Aminobacter aminovorans: one gene and its partners. The protein of the gene in region 2 binds, or shares a complex with, the protein of the main gene of each other region. Links are inferred from orthologs where the notes say so. Each region holds a gene or a part of one and is shown on either strand. Other genes may lie near its edges.

Region 1 (5,021 bases), 790 kb from region 2 along the record:
CCTGCTGGTCGAAAAGGCCTCCGACGGGGTCATCGAACTGTCCGATGGCTGCCTGTGCTGCACCGTGCGCGGCGAACTTGTCGATACGCTGGCCGATCTCGTCGACCGGCTGCAGACCGGTCGCATCGCCAGGCTTTCGCGGGTGGTGATCGAGACCACCGGGCTTGCCGATCCGGTGCCGGTGCTGCAGTCGATCATGGGCCATCCGGCCCTTATTCATGCCTTCCGGCTCGACGGCGTCATCACTGTCGTCGATGCGGTCAATGGTTCGGCGACCCTCGACGCCCATGTCGAGGCGGTCAAGCAGGTCGCGGTGGCCGACCGCATCGTGTTGACCAAGGCCGATCTCGTCGACAATGCCGCATGGCTCGATGCGCTTGAGGCGCGGCTGTTGCGCATCAATCCGGGCGCCGAAATCCGCGCGGTCGACGCCGCTGTGGCCAGGCTTTTGCAGTGCGGGCTCTACGACCCGACAAGCAAGACCGCCGATGTGCGCCGCTGGCTCGGCGAGGCGCATGCGCATGACCATCACGGCCAAGGCGAGCACGATCACCATCATCATCACCACGACCACGATCACGGCCATGATCACGATCATCAGCACGCTCACGGCCACGATGCCCGCATCGGCTCGTTTTCGCTGACGCATGGAGGGCCGCTGCCGTTTTCGACCGTCGAGATGTTTCTCGACCTTCTGCTTTCGACCCAGGGCGACAGGCTATTGCGTATCAAGGGCATCGTCGAGCTGATTGAGGACCGGGAGCGGCCGCTGGTCATCCACGGCGTGCAGAAGCTGCTGCATCCGCCGGCACGCCTGCCGTCATGGCCGGATGCCGTGCGCGGCACGCGGCTGGTGCTGATCGGCATCGACCTGCCGCGCGACTATGTCGAACGGCTGTTTGCAGCCTTCGTCAACAAGCCTGCCATCGACACGCCGGACCGTCAGGCGATGGAAAACAACCCGCTGGCGATCGCCGGGCTGTAGTTTCCCAAATTTTGCCGAAAATCAGCTGCCGCGTTCGACGAGAAAGCGGTGGCCGCCGGTGGCCGGCCTGGTTTCGACCAGCCGGTGGCCGGCCTCCTGGCAGAAGGCCGGGATGTCGATGACGGCGAGCGGGTCGGTGGTTTCGAGCCACAACAGCTCGCCCGATGCCATGTCGGCGAGGCGGCGCCTGGCCTTGAGCACGGGCAGGGGGCAGTTGAGCCCCCTGAGATCGTAAATGTCGGTGGTTTCGCTCACGCTGGTCAGCTGCCGAACAGGCCGAGCAGCTTCTTCTTGAGCTTGGTGGCAGCACCTGCCTCTTCGACCGGTGCCACCTGGGCGGCCTGCGTCGGCACTTCTGTCACCACAGGCTGTTGCTGCGGCACGGTGGCGGTCACGACTTCCTGCTGGGCGGCAAGCTTGGCTGCCTTGGCGGCAGCGACGGCCTGGGCCTTTTCTTCGGCCGCTTTCTTCTTGGCTTCCGCCGCGGCATCGAGCGCTGCCATGCGGCGGCCTTCGGCCGAATCGATGCGGCCCATGCGGGCGGTGACCGTCACGGTGCCATCCTGGTTGAGCGATGGCGGCTCGATCGGCACACGCTCGCCGCGCGCCCGCTTCTTGGTCCAGTCCGAAACGATGGCCGCTTCCTTGATGCCGGCGATCGTCGGCTTGGGCGCGGGAATGTCACCGCCGGTGGCGCTGGCAAAAGCAGCGTCATACTTGCTCTTATAGGCCTGGTAGGCGGTCTGCAGCGCCTGCGGCTGGGTCACTGCCGGGCAGGCGCCGGTCGGATTGAACGTGCCGCCGGCTTCCGGGATCTGGTTGAAGACATAGCGCTTTTCGCAGACGTCGACCTTCGGCGGTGATTTGGTGATTTCGAAGTGGTCGTAGCCTTCCTTCAGCATCGCCCAGAACTTGTAGTTCGGATCGTTGCGATATCGCGCCATGTTGGCTGGGGTCATGCGGAACGGATAGGACTGGACCTGGAACTCGGTCTGGCCGCCCTTGAAGGCGTCGCGCGCGAAGGCATAGATCTCTTCGATCTGCGCATCGGTCATCGAGAAGCAGCCTGATGACGAGCAGGCGCCATGAACCATCAGGTTCGAGCCGGTGCGGCCATTGGCGCGGTCGAAGGCATTGGGGTAGCCGATGTTGAAGGCGAGGTGATAGCTGGAGTTCGGGTTCATCTGACCCGGCCGCACGGTGTAGAAGCCCTCCGGCGACTGGCGGTCGCCCTCGGTGAATTTCGGGCCGAGCTTGCCCGACATCTTGCAGATATCGTAGCTGGCGATGATGTCGTAGCGGCCGTTGGTCTTCTGTTTCCAGACTTCCAGCTTGCCCTCTTCCTTGAACACGCGCGCCAGCACAGGCGAGCTCTTGTTCATGCCCTTGGCCTTCATTTCGGCCACGATCTTGGCCGGCAGCTGCCTGTTGGCGTGCTGCGGCACGAAGTCGGTCACGGAAGATTCCGAACAGCCGGCTACCGCAAGGGCAGCGAGAAGCAATCCGGCGCGTGCGATATTGGCGATCATCGGTCTAAATGTCGTCTCTGATTGCAGTCATGGCGCATGCGCCAACGACCGGCCCGTCCTGTTACTGCCTCGACCTTAGGGTCGTTAACCTTGAAAAATCCTTACCGCAAGTTCCTGGCCCGTCCCACGCGCGAAAAATCACGGCAAGTTCATTGAACCGGGCGAGGCGGCAATTTTGTGGCGAAACCATGCCGTGGCCCGTTCAGGCCACAGTTTACGCAATCACAGGCTGCGTATCGGGCACAGGCTGCGTATCGTGCTTTTTCCCAAAATCGTTTCCGATCGTCGGGCCGATGCTCAGAGGCTGCGGCCGATGGCGAGATACTTCTCGCGCCGCTGCTCGCGGAAATCGATGTTCGAGCCGTTGAATTCGCCGAACGTCTTGGCGATCAGGTCGCCGGTGGCCGAAATGACCGCCTCGGCGTTGCGGTGGGCGCCGCCCAGCGGCTCTTCGATAATCTTGTCGATGATCTTGAGCGAGAGCAGGTCCTGCGCGGTGATCTTCATGTTGGTCGCCGCGTCCTTGGAGCGTGTCGTGTCGCGCCACAGGATGGAGGCTGCACCTTCAGGCGAGATCACCGAATAGATCGCATGTTCGAGCATGAAGACGCGGTTGGCGGTGGCAATGGCAATTGCGCCGCCCGAACCGCCTTCACCGATGACCACAGCAATCGACGGCACCTTGAGGCCGAGGCAGGCGGAGGTCGAGCGGGCAATGGCTTCGGCCTGGCCGCGCTCTTCGGCGCCGACGCCCGGATAGGCGCCCGCGGTGTCGACAAGCATGACGACGGGGATGTTGAAGCGGTCGGCCATTTCCATCAGGCGCACGGCCTTGCGGTAGCCTTCGGGGCGGACCGAGCCGAAATTGTGCTTGAGGCGGCTCTTGGTGTCGTTGCCCTTTTCCTGGCCGAGCACCAGCACCGGCTCGCCGCGGAAGCGGGCAAAGCCGCCGACCATGGCATTGTCTTCGCCGAAATTGCGATCGCCGGCCAGAAGCGTGAAATCGGTGAACAGGCCGTTGATGTAGTCGAGGCAATGCGGACGGTCGGGGTGGCGCGCCACCTGGACCTTCTGCCACGGCGTCAGTGCCTTGTAGGCGTCGCGCAGCGCATCACGCGAGCGCTTCTCCAGCCGCTTGATCTCGTCGCCGACATCGACGGCCTCGCCATTTTCGGCAAGCTTCTTGAGCTCGAGGATCTTGCCTTCGAGATCTTGGACCGGTTTTTCGAAATCGAGGTAATTGTACATTGGCGAGCGGACTACCACGCTGAAAATTTGAGGCACCGGGGGCCGGGGAATGTGGCACCGCGCCAGTGGAACGTGGCACTCACATAGCGATATGGGCCCTAATCGGCAAGCGGATGATGCTCGTTGACCAGTTTCAGCAGCCGTTCTTCCAGAACATGGGTATAGATCTGCGTGGTCGAAATGTCGGAATGGCCAAGCAATTGCTGGACGGCGCGCAGGTCGGCACCATTCTGCAGCAGGTGGCTGGCAAAGGCGTGACGCAGCACGTGCGGCGAGATTTTTGCCGAAGCGATGCCGGCACGCGCCGCAAGGCCCTTGAGGTCGCGGGCAAAAACCTGGCGCGGCAGGTGTCCACTCTCGGACGAAGCCGGAAACAGGAATGGGCTGTCGACCTGCCGGGGATGGCGATTGCGCTGGTCGAGCCAGGCCCGCATCGCCTCGCGCGCCTTGGCCGACAACGGCACCATGCGGTCCTTCTCGCCCTTGCCTCGCACCACGAAGAAGCGCTCGTCGCGCAGCGCCACCGTCAGCGGCAGGCTGACCAACTCCGAAACGCGCAAGCCGGTGGCATAGAGCACCTCGACAAGCGCGTGCAGCCGGGTCGCGGCCAGGCTGTCGCCCTCGGCGGATTCGCTGGCTTCCATCGCCGCGCGGTCGAGCAGCCGGCCGGTTTCGGCCTCGCTCATCGTCTTGGGCAGCGGACGGTCCTTCTTCGGGCTGTCGAGCACGCCGGTCGGATCGTCGGTTCGCAGGCCTTCGGCATACATGAAGCGGAAGAACTGCCTGAGGGCTGAGAGCTTGCGCGCCTGGGATGTCGCAGCGAAGCCGCGGCCGGCAATGTCGTCGAGATAGCTGCGGATGGCCGTGGCATCGGCATCGGCGAGGCGTCCACTGAGAAATTCCGAGGCGTCTTCGAGATCGCGGCGATAACTCGAAAGCGTGTTGTCGGCGGCACCGCGCTCGGCGCTCATCATTTCAAGGAAGGCCTCGATGCGCGCGCCGCTTTTCATTTTTTGGGCGCGAGCTTTTCCGGTGGAATGCGCACGGTGATTTCGGCCTTCTTCGGCTCGACGAACATCACCAGCGCAAACATGGCGCCGTAAGCGATGCCCGCCAGAACAGCGAGCGTGACAAGGAACCGGAAAAGTGTCGGCATCGATGTGTTTGCCCGTCTGTCCTATCCTGTGCCCTTATGGGACGCCGCTTCAGGCAATTCAAGGGCGCGTTTGGCCTCATGCGCTTGACGCAACGGGGCTTTT
Region 2 (2,915 bases):
CCTGCTCGGTCAGCGCCTCGGCGACAACGGTCCCGGCGCCGGGATTGTGGCCGCCGTCAACCCAGACCTCGGCCCCCTTGGGCGCCAGCTCGCTGAGCGCGCCTTGCGGCAGGCGCTGCATGCGCCCGGGCCACGTCACCGACGCCATGGCCTTGTCGGCGGTGCGTTCGTTGACCGGGAAGCCTGCAGCCTTCACCGCCGCGATCGCAGCTGCCGCGTTGGCGAACTGGTGACGGCCGGGCAGGCGTGGCGGTGACAGGTCGAGCAGGCCGGTCTGGTCCTGATAGATCATGCGGCCGTTTTCCTCGAAGGCGACGAAATCCTGGCCATAGACTTCCAGCGGGCATTTGAGCCGCTCGGCGGTGTCGATCAGCACCTGCTGCGCTGCCTCGGTCTCCTGGGCGCCGACAACGACAGGGCAGCCACGCTTAATGATGCCGGCCTTCTCGGCGGCGATCAGTTCGACCTTGTCGCCGAGATAGGCCTCGTGATCCATCGAAACCGGCATTATCACCGACACCGCCGAGCGTTTGATGACATTGGTAGCGTCGAAACGTCCGCCCAAGCCCACTTCGATGATGCAGGCATCGGCCGGATGCTCGGCAAACAGCACAAAGGTAACAGCGGTGAGGATTTCGAAGACGGTGATCTTCTCGCCCCGATTGGCCTCGCCAACACGGCGCACGGCATCGGCCAGTACGTCGTCGGCGACAAGCTTGCCGCCGCCCGGTGCCGCCAGCCGGTAGCGCTCGTGCCAGTTCACCAGATGCGGCGAGGTGTGGACATGGACCAACAGTCCCTGGGCTTCGAGCAGCGCGCGCGAAAACGCCGCGCACGACCCCTTGCCGTTGGTGCCGGCGATGTGGATCACCGGTGGCATATGGTCCTGCGGATTGCCCAGCCTTTCGAGCAGCCGGGTGATGCGGTCGAGCGAAAGGTCGAAGCCCTTCGGATGGAGCGCCAACAGGCGCTCGATTTCGAGATCGGCTTCGAGCGTGGTCATGGCATTCCCCCGGGCGCTACGCTGCTGCGGTCAGATCAGGCCTGCGGGCGACGTTCCTGCACAGGCACGACGGGCGGCAGAATCTCGGCTTCGACAGCCTTGGCCGCCACCGGCGCCTTTGTCAGGATCTTGAGCAGGTTGGCGACCGTCGACTTCATTTCGAGCCGCGACACCACCATGTCGACCATGCCGTGGTCCATCAGGTACTCCGAACGCTGGAAACCTTCAGGCAGCTTTTCGCGGATCGTCTGCTCGATGACGCGCGGGCCGGCGAAGCCGATCAGTGCGCCCGGCTCGGCAATGTGGACGTCGCCCAGCATCGCATAGGAGGCGGTGACGCCGCCGGTCGTCGGATTGGTCAGCACCACGATATAGGGCAGGCCGGCTTCCTTGAGCCGATCCACCGCCACCGTCGTGCGTGGCAACTGCATCAACGACAAGATGCCCTCCTGCATGCGCGCGCCGCCCGAGGCGGCGAACAGGATCAGCGGGCGCTTCTTCTCAAGCGCAACCTCGAAGGCGCGGATGATGGCATCGCCTGCGGCCATGCCGAGCGAGCCGCCCATGAAAGCGAAGTCCTGCACGGTGACGACGACGGGCAGGCCTTCGATCTTGCCGGTGCCCGACAGGATCGCGTCGTCCATGCCGGTCTTGGTCTTGGCATCCTTCAGGCGGTCGACGTAGCGCTTCTCGTCACGGAACTTCAGCGGATCGGTGACGACCTTCGGGTTCTCGATGGTCTCATAGCGACCGTCGTCGAAGAAGAAGCGCAGCCGCTCCTTCGCCGAAATCTTCATGTGATGGCCCGAGGACGGGATGACGTACTGGTTTTCCTCGAGGTCCTTGTGGAACACCATCTCGCCGCTCTCGGGATCCTTGATCCAGAGATTGTCGGGCATTTCCCGGCGGCCAAGCATCGAGTTGATCTTGGGGCGGACGTAATTGGTAATCCAGTTCATGGCAGCGGTCCTCTTCGAGCCCAGGACATGGGGTATTTATTGGGCGGGAGCAAGGCGTGCGGCGCGAACGCCTTGGGACAAGCCGGTGACCAGCGTTGCCACGGCTTCGGCCGGGTCGGCGGTCTTTTCGCCCTTCGGCCCGATGACGTTGGCAACCGCATTGACGATCGCCGTGCCGACGACCACGCCGTCGGCAGATGCGCCGATGGTACGCGCCTGCTCGGCGGTCTTGACGCCGAAGCCGACACAGACGGGCAGGTCGGTATGGGCCTTGATGCGGTTCACCGCCTCCGCCACCTTCGACGTGTCGGCCAGCGCTGAGCCGGTGATGCCGGTCATCGAGACATAATAGACGAAACCGGAGGTGTTCTCGAGCACCTTGGGCAGGCGCTTGTCGTCGGTCGTCGGCGTCGCCAGGCGGATGAAGTTGATGCCGGCCTTGAGTGCGGGGATGCAGAGCTCGGCGTCCATCTCCGGCGGCAGGTCGACGACGATCAGGCCATCGATGCCGGAGGCGACGGCCTCTTCCAGGAAGCGGTCGACGCCATAGATGTAGATCGGGTTGTAGTAGCCCATCATGACGATCGGCGTGTCGTTGTCGTCCTTGCGGAATTCGCGCGCCATCTCAAGCGTCCTGGCCAGCGTCTGGCCGGCCTTCAGCGCGCGCAGGCCGGCCGCCTGGATCGCCGGGCCGTCGGCCATCGGGTCGGAAAACGGCATGCCGAGCTCGATGATGTCGCTGCCGGCCTTGGGCAACGCCTTCATGATCGACAGCGAGGTCTCGTAGTCGGGGTCGCCGCCCATGAAGTAGGTCACCAGTGCCGGGCGTCCCTCGGCCTTCAGCTTCGCCATGCGGCGATCGATGCGGGTGGTTGTCATGATCAGATCTCCATGCCCAGCATCTTGGCCACCGTATGCACGTCCTTGTCGCCGCGGCCCGACAGGTTGACGAT
Region 3 (5,102 bases), 2.8 Mb from region 2 along the record:
GTTCAGCCGTCAGGTCCTGCGCTGCTGTCTGCGACTGCAGGTAAAGGTCGGAATGGTCGAGCGACAGCGTCAGGAAGTTCGTGTAGCCGTCGGACAGCATCTGATAGATTTCCTCCTCCTCGTTGACGCGTTGCTTGCGCTGTTCGAAGACGAAGATGAAGATCGCCAGAGGCAAGCCGAAGATCGTCACCAGCATGCTCAGCATTTCGAGGATCTGCATGAAGGGCATGGATGGGTCCATTCTGGTGCTCGCCGCCAACAGTAGGTGTTGATGGATCGTCTGCCAATCGTCGCAGGCGGCAAGATGGGGCTTCTAAACTCTTGCCTTCGCGCCAGCGTGACGCCATAAGCAGGAGACTTTCGACGCGCCTGCCGCGAGGATCCGATGAAGAAATTCCTTGTCCAGTTTTTCACCTGGTGGAACGGCCAGACCCTTGGCACGCGTTTCCACACTTGGCGCAAAGGCACCAAGGTGGGCCAGGACGAATTCGGCAACGTCTATTACGAAGGCGGCAAGGATTCGGAAGGCCGCACGCGCCGCTGGGTGATCTACAACGGTTATGCCGAAGCCTCGATGATTCCACCCGGCTGGCACGGCTGGATGCACCATCGCGTCGACGTTGCGCCGCCGAGCGACAACTACATTCCGCGCGACTGGCAGAAGCCGCATCAGCCAAACCTGACCGGTACTGGCGGCGCATACCGCCCGAAGGGTTCGGTTCTCGGCAATACGCATCGCCCGCAGGTCACCGGCGACTACGACGCCTGGACGCCCGGCGCATAACAAAGACGGCTTAACGGCGCGGACATTTGTCGCCACAATTGGCGGCTAACTCCTTGCCCATTGGCGTCAGGCGATTAGCCTTGGCGCGTGGGAATCAGCGAGTGGGACACACTCCGGGCGCAACGGCGGTAACGACTGAATGACATTTCCTGGCCGGATTCCGTCGAGCGGACGATCGAAGGCGAAAGCCCTGCTTGTTGCCGCGGCGCTGTGCGCAGGGCTTGGCCAGGCGATGGCCCAGGACAGCATCGAGCGGCTGCCACTCGACCAGCAGGTCGAACAAGGTGACGATCTCCCGGCCATCGACGTCCAACCTTTGCCGGGTGAGGGCCAGCCTGCGCCGGATCAGGCCCAGCCTGCTCCCAGCGAGACACAGCCAGCACCCAAGGTCGCGGCACCGCCCCAGCGCATCAAGAACGCGGTCGCCGAGTTTGCTGGCATCGACAAGATCACTGGCCGCATCATCACCTTCGACGTCTATGTCGATGAGACGGTGCAGTTCGGCGCGCTGCAGGTGACGCCGCGCGTCTGCTATTCCAGGCCCGAGAACGAAGAGCCGAAGACGGATTCCTTCGTCGAGGTCGACGAGATCACCCTCGATCGCAAGATCAGGCGTATCTTTACCGGCTGGATGTTTGCCGAAAGCCCGGGCCTCAACGCCGTCGAGCATGCCGTCTATGACGTCTGGCTGAAAGCCTGCAAGCAGAAGTCGGACGTTCCGGCGCCGCAAGCCGCCAAGACCAACTGATCCTTTTTCGGAACCGCATCGGGTCCCTGACGTTTGGCGTCGTGAGCAACGCCAACGGAGGATCGTGCCGTGACCGTCAACCGTGACGAACTGCTTGAGCTCGAACGGGAGTTCTGGACCGGCGACCAGAAGTTCTTTGCCGAAAACGCCGACAGGGAATGCCTTGTGGCATTTCCCGAAATGTCCGGCGTGATGAGCAATGCCGAACTCGCCGCAACCGCGACGAAGCCCCATCGCTGGCGCAACCTCGAGATGAAGGTGCAAGGTATCGTCGAGCCGGGCAGCGACATCGTCATGCTGACTTATGAGGCCAAGGCGATCCGCGACAATGGCGAGCCGTATCAGGCACTGGTGAGCACCGGTTATGTGCATCGCCTGCAAGGCTGGAAGATGATGTTCCATGCCCAGACGCCGATAGCGAACGCCGGCAAGACCAAGGGATAGCAGCGCCCCTCAGGGCATGAACGTGGCTTCGCCAATAAGCGCCTTGGCGAGCATCTTCTCGTACTTGTCGCGCGGTACGTCGACAGCACCGAAGCGCTTCAGGTGATCGGTGGTGAACTGCGTGTCGAGCAGCAGGAACCCGCGTTCCTGGAGCCGCTGCACCAGGTGGACGAGGCAGACCTTGGATGCGTCGGTTTCGCGCGAAAACATGCTTTCGCCGAAGAAGGCGCGACCCAGGGACACGCCGTAGAGTCCGCCGACCAGTTCGCCGTCGCGCCAGGCTTCGACGGAGTGAGCGTTGCCGACGCGATGAAGGTGGGTGTAGGCCTCGCGGATCGGCGCGTTGATCCAGGTCGACAGACGGCCTGCGCGCCGTTCGGCGCAGGCGTCGATGACGCCTTCGAAGTCGCTGTCGAAGCGAATCTCGAAATGGCCTTGCCGGATCGTCTTGGCGAGGCTGTGCGGCACATGAAAGCCGTCGAAGGGGATGATGCCGCGCGTCTCGGGCCGGACCCAGAAGACTTCCGGATCCGACGCGCTTTCTGCCATGGGAAAAACGCCCGACGCATAGGCCTTCAGAAGAAGGTCCGTGGGTATGCCATAGCCGGGCGCATAAGGTCGGGTCATGCGACCCTCATTCTACTCGCCTTTCGCGAGATGTTTTTCCAGCCAGTGGATGTCGTAGTCGCCATTTGCGATGTCGGGGTTACCGACAAGCTCGCGGAACAGCGGCAACGTCGTCTTGATACCATCTACCACGAATTCATCGAGCGCGCGCCGCAGACGCATCATGCATTCGACGCGGTTGCGGCCATGCACGATGAGCTTGCCGATCAGGCTGTCGTAGTAAGGCGGGATGCGGTAGCCGGAATAGACGCCCGAATCGACACGGATGCCCAAGCCGCCTGGCGTGTGGAAATGGGTGATCGTGCCGGGCGAGGGCACGAAGGTGCGTGGGTCCTCGGCATTGATGCGGCACTCGATGGCGTGACCGTGGAAGCGGATGTCGTTCTGGGTGACCGACAGGCCGCCGCCCGAGGCGACGCGGATCTGTTCATGCACGAGGTCGATGCCGGTGATCGCTTCGGTGATCGTGTGCTCGACCTGAAGGCGGGTGTTCATCTCGATGAAATAGAACTCGCCGTTCTCGTAGAGGAACTCGATCGTGCCGGCGCCGGAATAGCCGAGATTGGCCACCGCGTTGGCGCAGATGTCGCCGATGCGCGAGCGTTCTTCCGCGTTGAGGGCGGGCGAATTGGCCTCTTCCCAGACCTTCTGGTGGCGGCGCTGCAGCGAGCAGTCGCGTTCGCCGAGATGCACGCCCTTGCCGGCCCCGTCGCCGAAGATCTGCACTTCGATATGGCGCGGCTTCTGCAGGTATTTTTCGATGTAGACGGCGTCGTCGCCGAAGGCGGCGCCGGCTTCGGAGCGCGCCGTGGCGAGTGCGATTTCAAGATCGGCCTCGGTGAGCGCCACCTTCATGCCGCGGCCGCCGCCGCCGGCGGACGCCTTGATGATGACGGGATAGCCAATCTCGGCGGCGATACGCTTGGCTTCCTTCTCGTCGCTGACGGCGCCTTCCGAACCGGGCACGACCGGAATGCCCAGGCGCTTTGCGGTGCGCTTGGCTTCGATCTTGTCGCCCATGATGCGGATGTGGTCGCCCGAGGGACCGATGAAGGTGATGTTGTGCGCCGCCAGGATGTCGGCGAACTTGGCGTTCTCCGACAGGAAGCCGTAGCCCGGATGGACGGCGTCGGCGCCTGTGATCTCGCAGGCCGCGACGATCTGGTGGATGTTGAGATAGCTGTCGCGCGACGGCGGCGGGCCGATGCAGACGCTCTCGTCGGCGAGGCGCACATGCATGGCGTCGGCGTCGGCGGTGGAGTGAACGGCGACCGTCTGGATGCCGAGCTCCTTGGCCGCGCGCAGCACTCTGAGGGCGATTTCGCCGCGATTGGCGATCAGGATTTTCTGAAACATTGCGCGCAGCCTTCCGGCTTACTCGACGACGACGAGCGGCATGCCGTATTCGACAGGCTGCGCGTCTTCGATGAGGATCGCCTTGACCGTGCCGGAGCGCGGCGACGGAATCTGGTTCATCGTCTTCATCGCCTCGATGATCAGCAGTGTCTGGCCTTCCTTGACCACCGAGCCGACCTCGATGAACGGCTTGGCATCCGGTGATGGCGCGAGATAGGCGGTGCCGACCATCGGCGAGGGCACTGCGTTCTTGGAGGTGTCGACGGCAGCAGGAGCGGCAGCGGCAACCGGTGCAGCAGCTGCGACCGCCAGAGGCGCTGGGGCTGCATAGGTCTGGACAGCAGCCGCTGCCTGGCGCGACACGCGCACCTTAAGGTCGCCGAGCTCGACTTCGATCTCCGTCAGGTTGGTATCGTTCAGAATTCCTGCGAGGTCGCGGACGAGCTGCTGATCAACACCATCGGTCTTCTTCGTCGCCATTTTCTAGCCTTTTCTCTTCCTGTTTCCGGTCAGAGCCGGGCGGCCAGCGCCTGCAGCGCCAGCGTGTATCCGAGCGGCCCGAAGCCGCAGATCATGCCCACGGCCACCGGTGCCACCATCGATTTGTGGCGGAACGGCTCGCGGGCGTGGATGTTGGAAAGGTGCACCTCTGCGACCGGCAAGGGCGAAACGGCACGAATGGCGTCCTGCAGCGCGATCGACGTGTGGGTATAGGCGCCTGCATTGAGCACGATGCCGGCGGCTTTTTCGCCCGCCTCGTGAATCCAGTCGACCAGAACGCCTTCATGGTTCGATTGACGGAAATCGATCGCAAGTCCGAGCGATGCGGCTGCCGCCTGGCAGTCGGCTTCGATGTCGGCCAGGGTCTTGCCGCCATAAATGCCGGGTTCGCGTTTGCCCAGCATGTTAAGGTTCGGACCGTTGAGGACGTAAACCGTTTTCAAATTACAGACCTTTCCACCCGCCAGATCCTCTCTGGCGCGGCGGACCCTCTATAATCGGCATAAGCCGTCGCGGAAAGAGCGCAAGCGACTTCTTGCGCTGTCCACAACGGCTCGCGCTGAACAAAGCTTGCTCAGCAGGTGGAATTTGCCTGGCAGGCGGCTGCCGCGGCGATCTTTTCAGCCAGCACGTCCTGGCCGA

What was found. The genes of interacting proteins can lie anywhere in the genome.
Region 1: the proteins of accD (region 2) and DY201_RS07380 are in contact, whole or in part, in a solved structure (PDB 8UXZ), measured with the Escherichia coli proteins. The link is inferred for Aminobacter aminovorans from one-to-one orthologs.
Region 3: the proteins of accD (region 2) and accC are in contact, whole or in part, in a solved structure (PDB 8UXZ), measured with the Escherichia coli proteins. The link is inferred for Aminobacter aminovorans from one-to-one orthologs.

Annotation. Positions count from the first base shown.
Region 1 is NZ_UFSM01000001.1:1,496,665-1,501,685, forward strand. The notes cover bases 1,788-4,696. They hold DY201_RS07380 (acetyl-CoA carboxylase carboxyltransferase subunit alpha), read right to left. Parts: upstream 3,763-4,696; coding sequence 2,812-3,762; downstream 1,788-2,811. Other genes in these bases: DY201_RS07375 (L,D-transpeptidase family protein), read right to left, coding at 1,788-2,514; DY201_RS07385 (site-specific tyrosine recombinase XerD), read right to left, coding at 3,861-4,696. In the rest of the region: DY201_RS07365 (CobW family GTP-binding protein), read left to right, coding at 1-985; DY201_RS07370 (sulfurtransferase TusA family protein), read right to left, coding at 1,007-1,240; more of DY201_RS07375, read right to left, coding at 1,246-1,787; more of DY201_RS07385, read right to left, coding at 4,697-4,772; DY201_RS07390 (histidine kinase), read right to left, coding at 4,769-4,918. UniProt on the Escherichia coli protein: Component of the acetyl coenzyme A carboxylase (ACC) complex. First, biotin carboxylase catalyzes the carboxylation of biotin on its carrier protein (BCCP) and then the CO(2) group is transferred by the carboxyltransferase to acetyl-CoA to form malonyl-CoA.
Region 2 is NZ_UFSM01000001.1:708,728-711,642, reverse strand. It holds accD (acetyl-CoA carboxylase, carboxyltransferase subunit beta), read right to left. Parts: upstream 1,963-2,915; coding sequence 1,039-1,962; downstream 1-1,038. Other genes in the region: trpB (tryptophan synthase subunit beta), read right to left, coding at 2,844-2,915; trpA (tryptophan synthase subunit alpha), read right to left, coding at 1,999-2,841; DY201_RS03430 (bifunctional folylpolyglutamate synthase/dihydrofolate synthase), read right to left, coding at 1-1,003.
Region 3 is NZ_UFSM01000001.1:3,520,123-3,525,224, reverse strand. What follows is about bases 1,788-4,777. They hold accC (acetyl-CoA carboxylase biotin carboxylase subunit), read right to left. Parts: upstream 3,960-4,777; coding sequence 2,616-3,959; downstream 1,788-2,615. Other genes in these bases: aroQ (type II 3-dehydroquinate dehydratase), read right to left, coding at 4,469-4,777; accB (acetyl-CoA carboxylase biotin carboxyl carrier protein), read right to left, coding at 3,978-4,439; aat (leucyl/phenylalanyl-tRNA--protein transferase), read right to left, coding at 1,986-2,603; DY201_RS17330 (hypothetical protein), read left to right, coding at 1,788-1,976. In the rest of the region: DY201_RS17345 (hypothetical protein), read right to left, coding at 1-241; DY201_RS17340 (NADH:ubiquinone oxidoreductase subunit NDUFA12), read left to right, coding at 386-784; DY201_RS17335 (DUF2155 domain-containing protein), read left to right, coding at 1,101-1,532; more of DY201_RS17330, read left to right, coding at 1,602-1,787; more of aroQ, read right to left, coding at 4,778-4,903; DY201_RS17305 (DsbA family protein), read right to left, coding at 5,035-5,102. UniProt on the Escherichia coli protein: This protein is a component of the acetyl coenzyme A carboxylase complex; first, biotin carboxylase catalyzes the carboxylation of the carrier protein and then the transcarboxylase transfers the carboxyl group to form malonyl-CoA.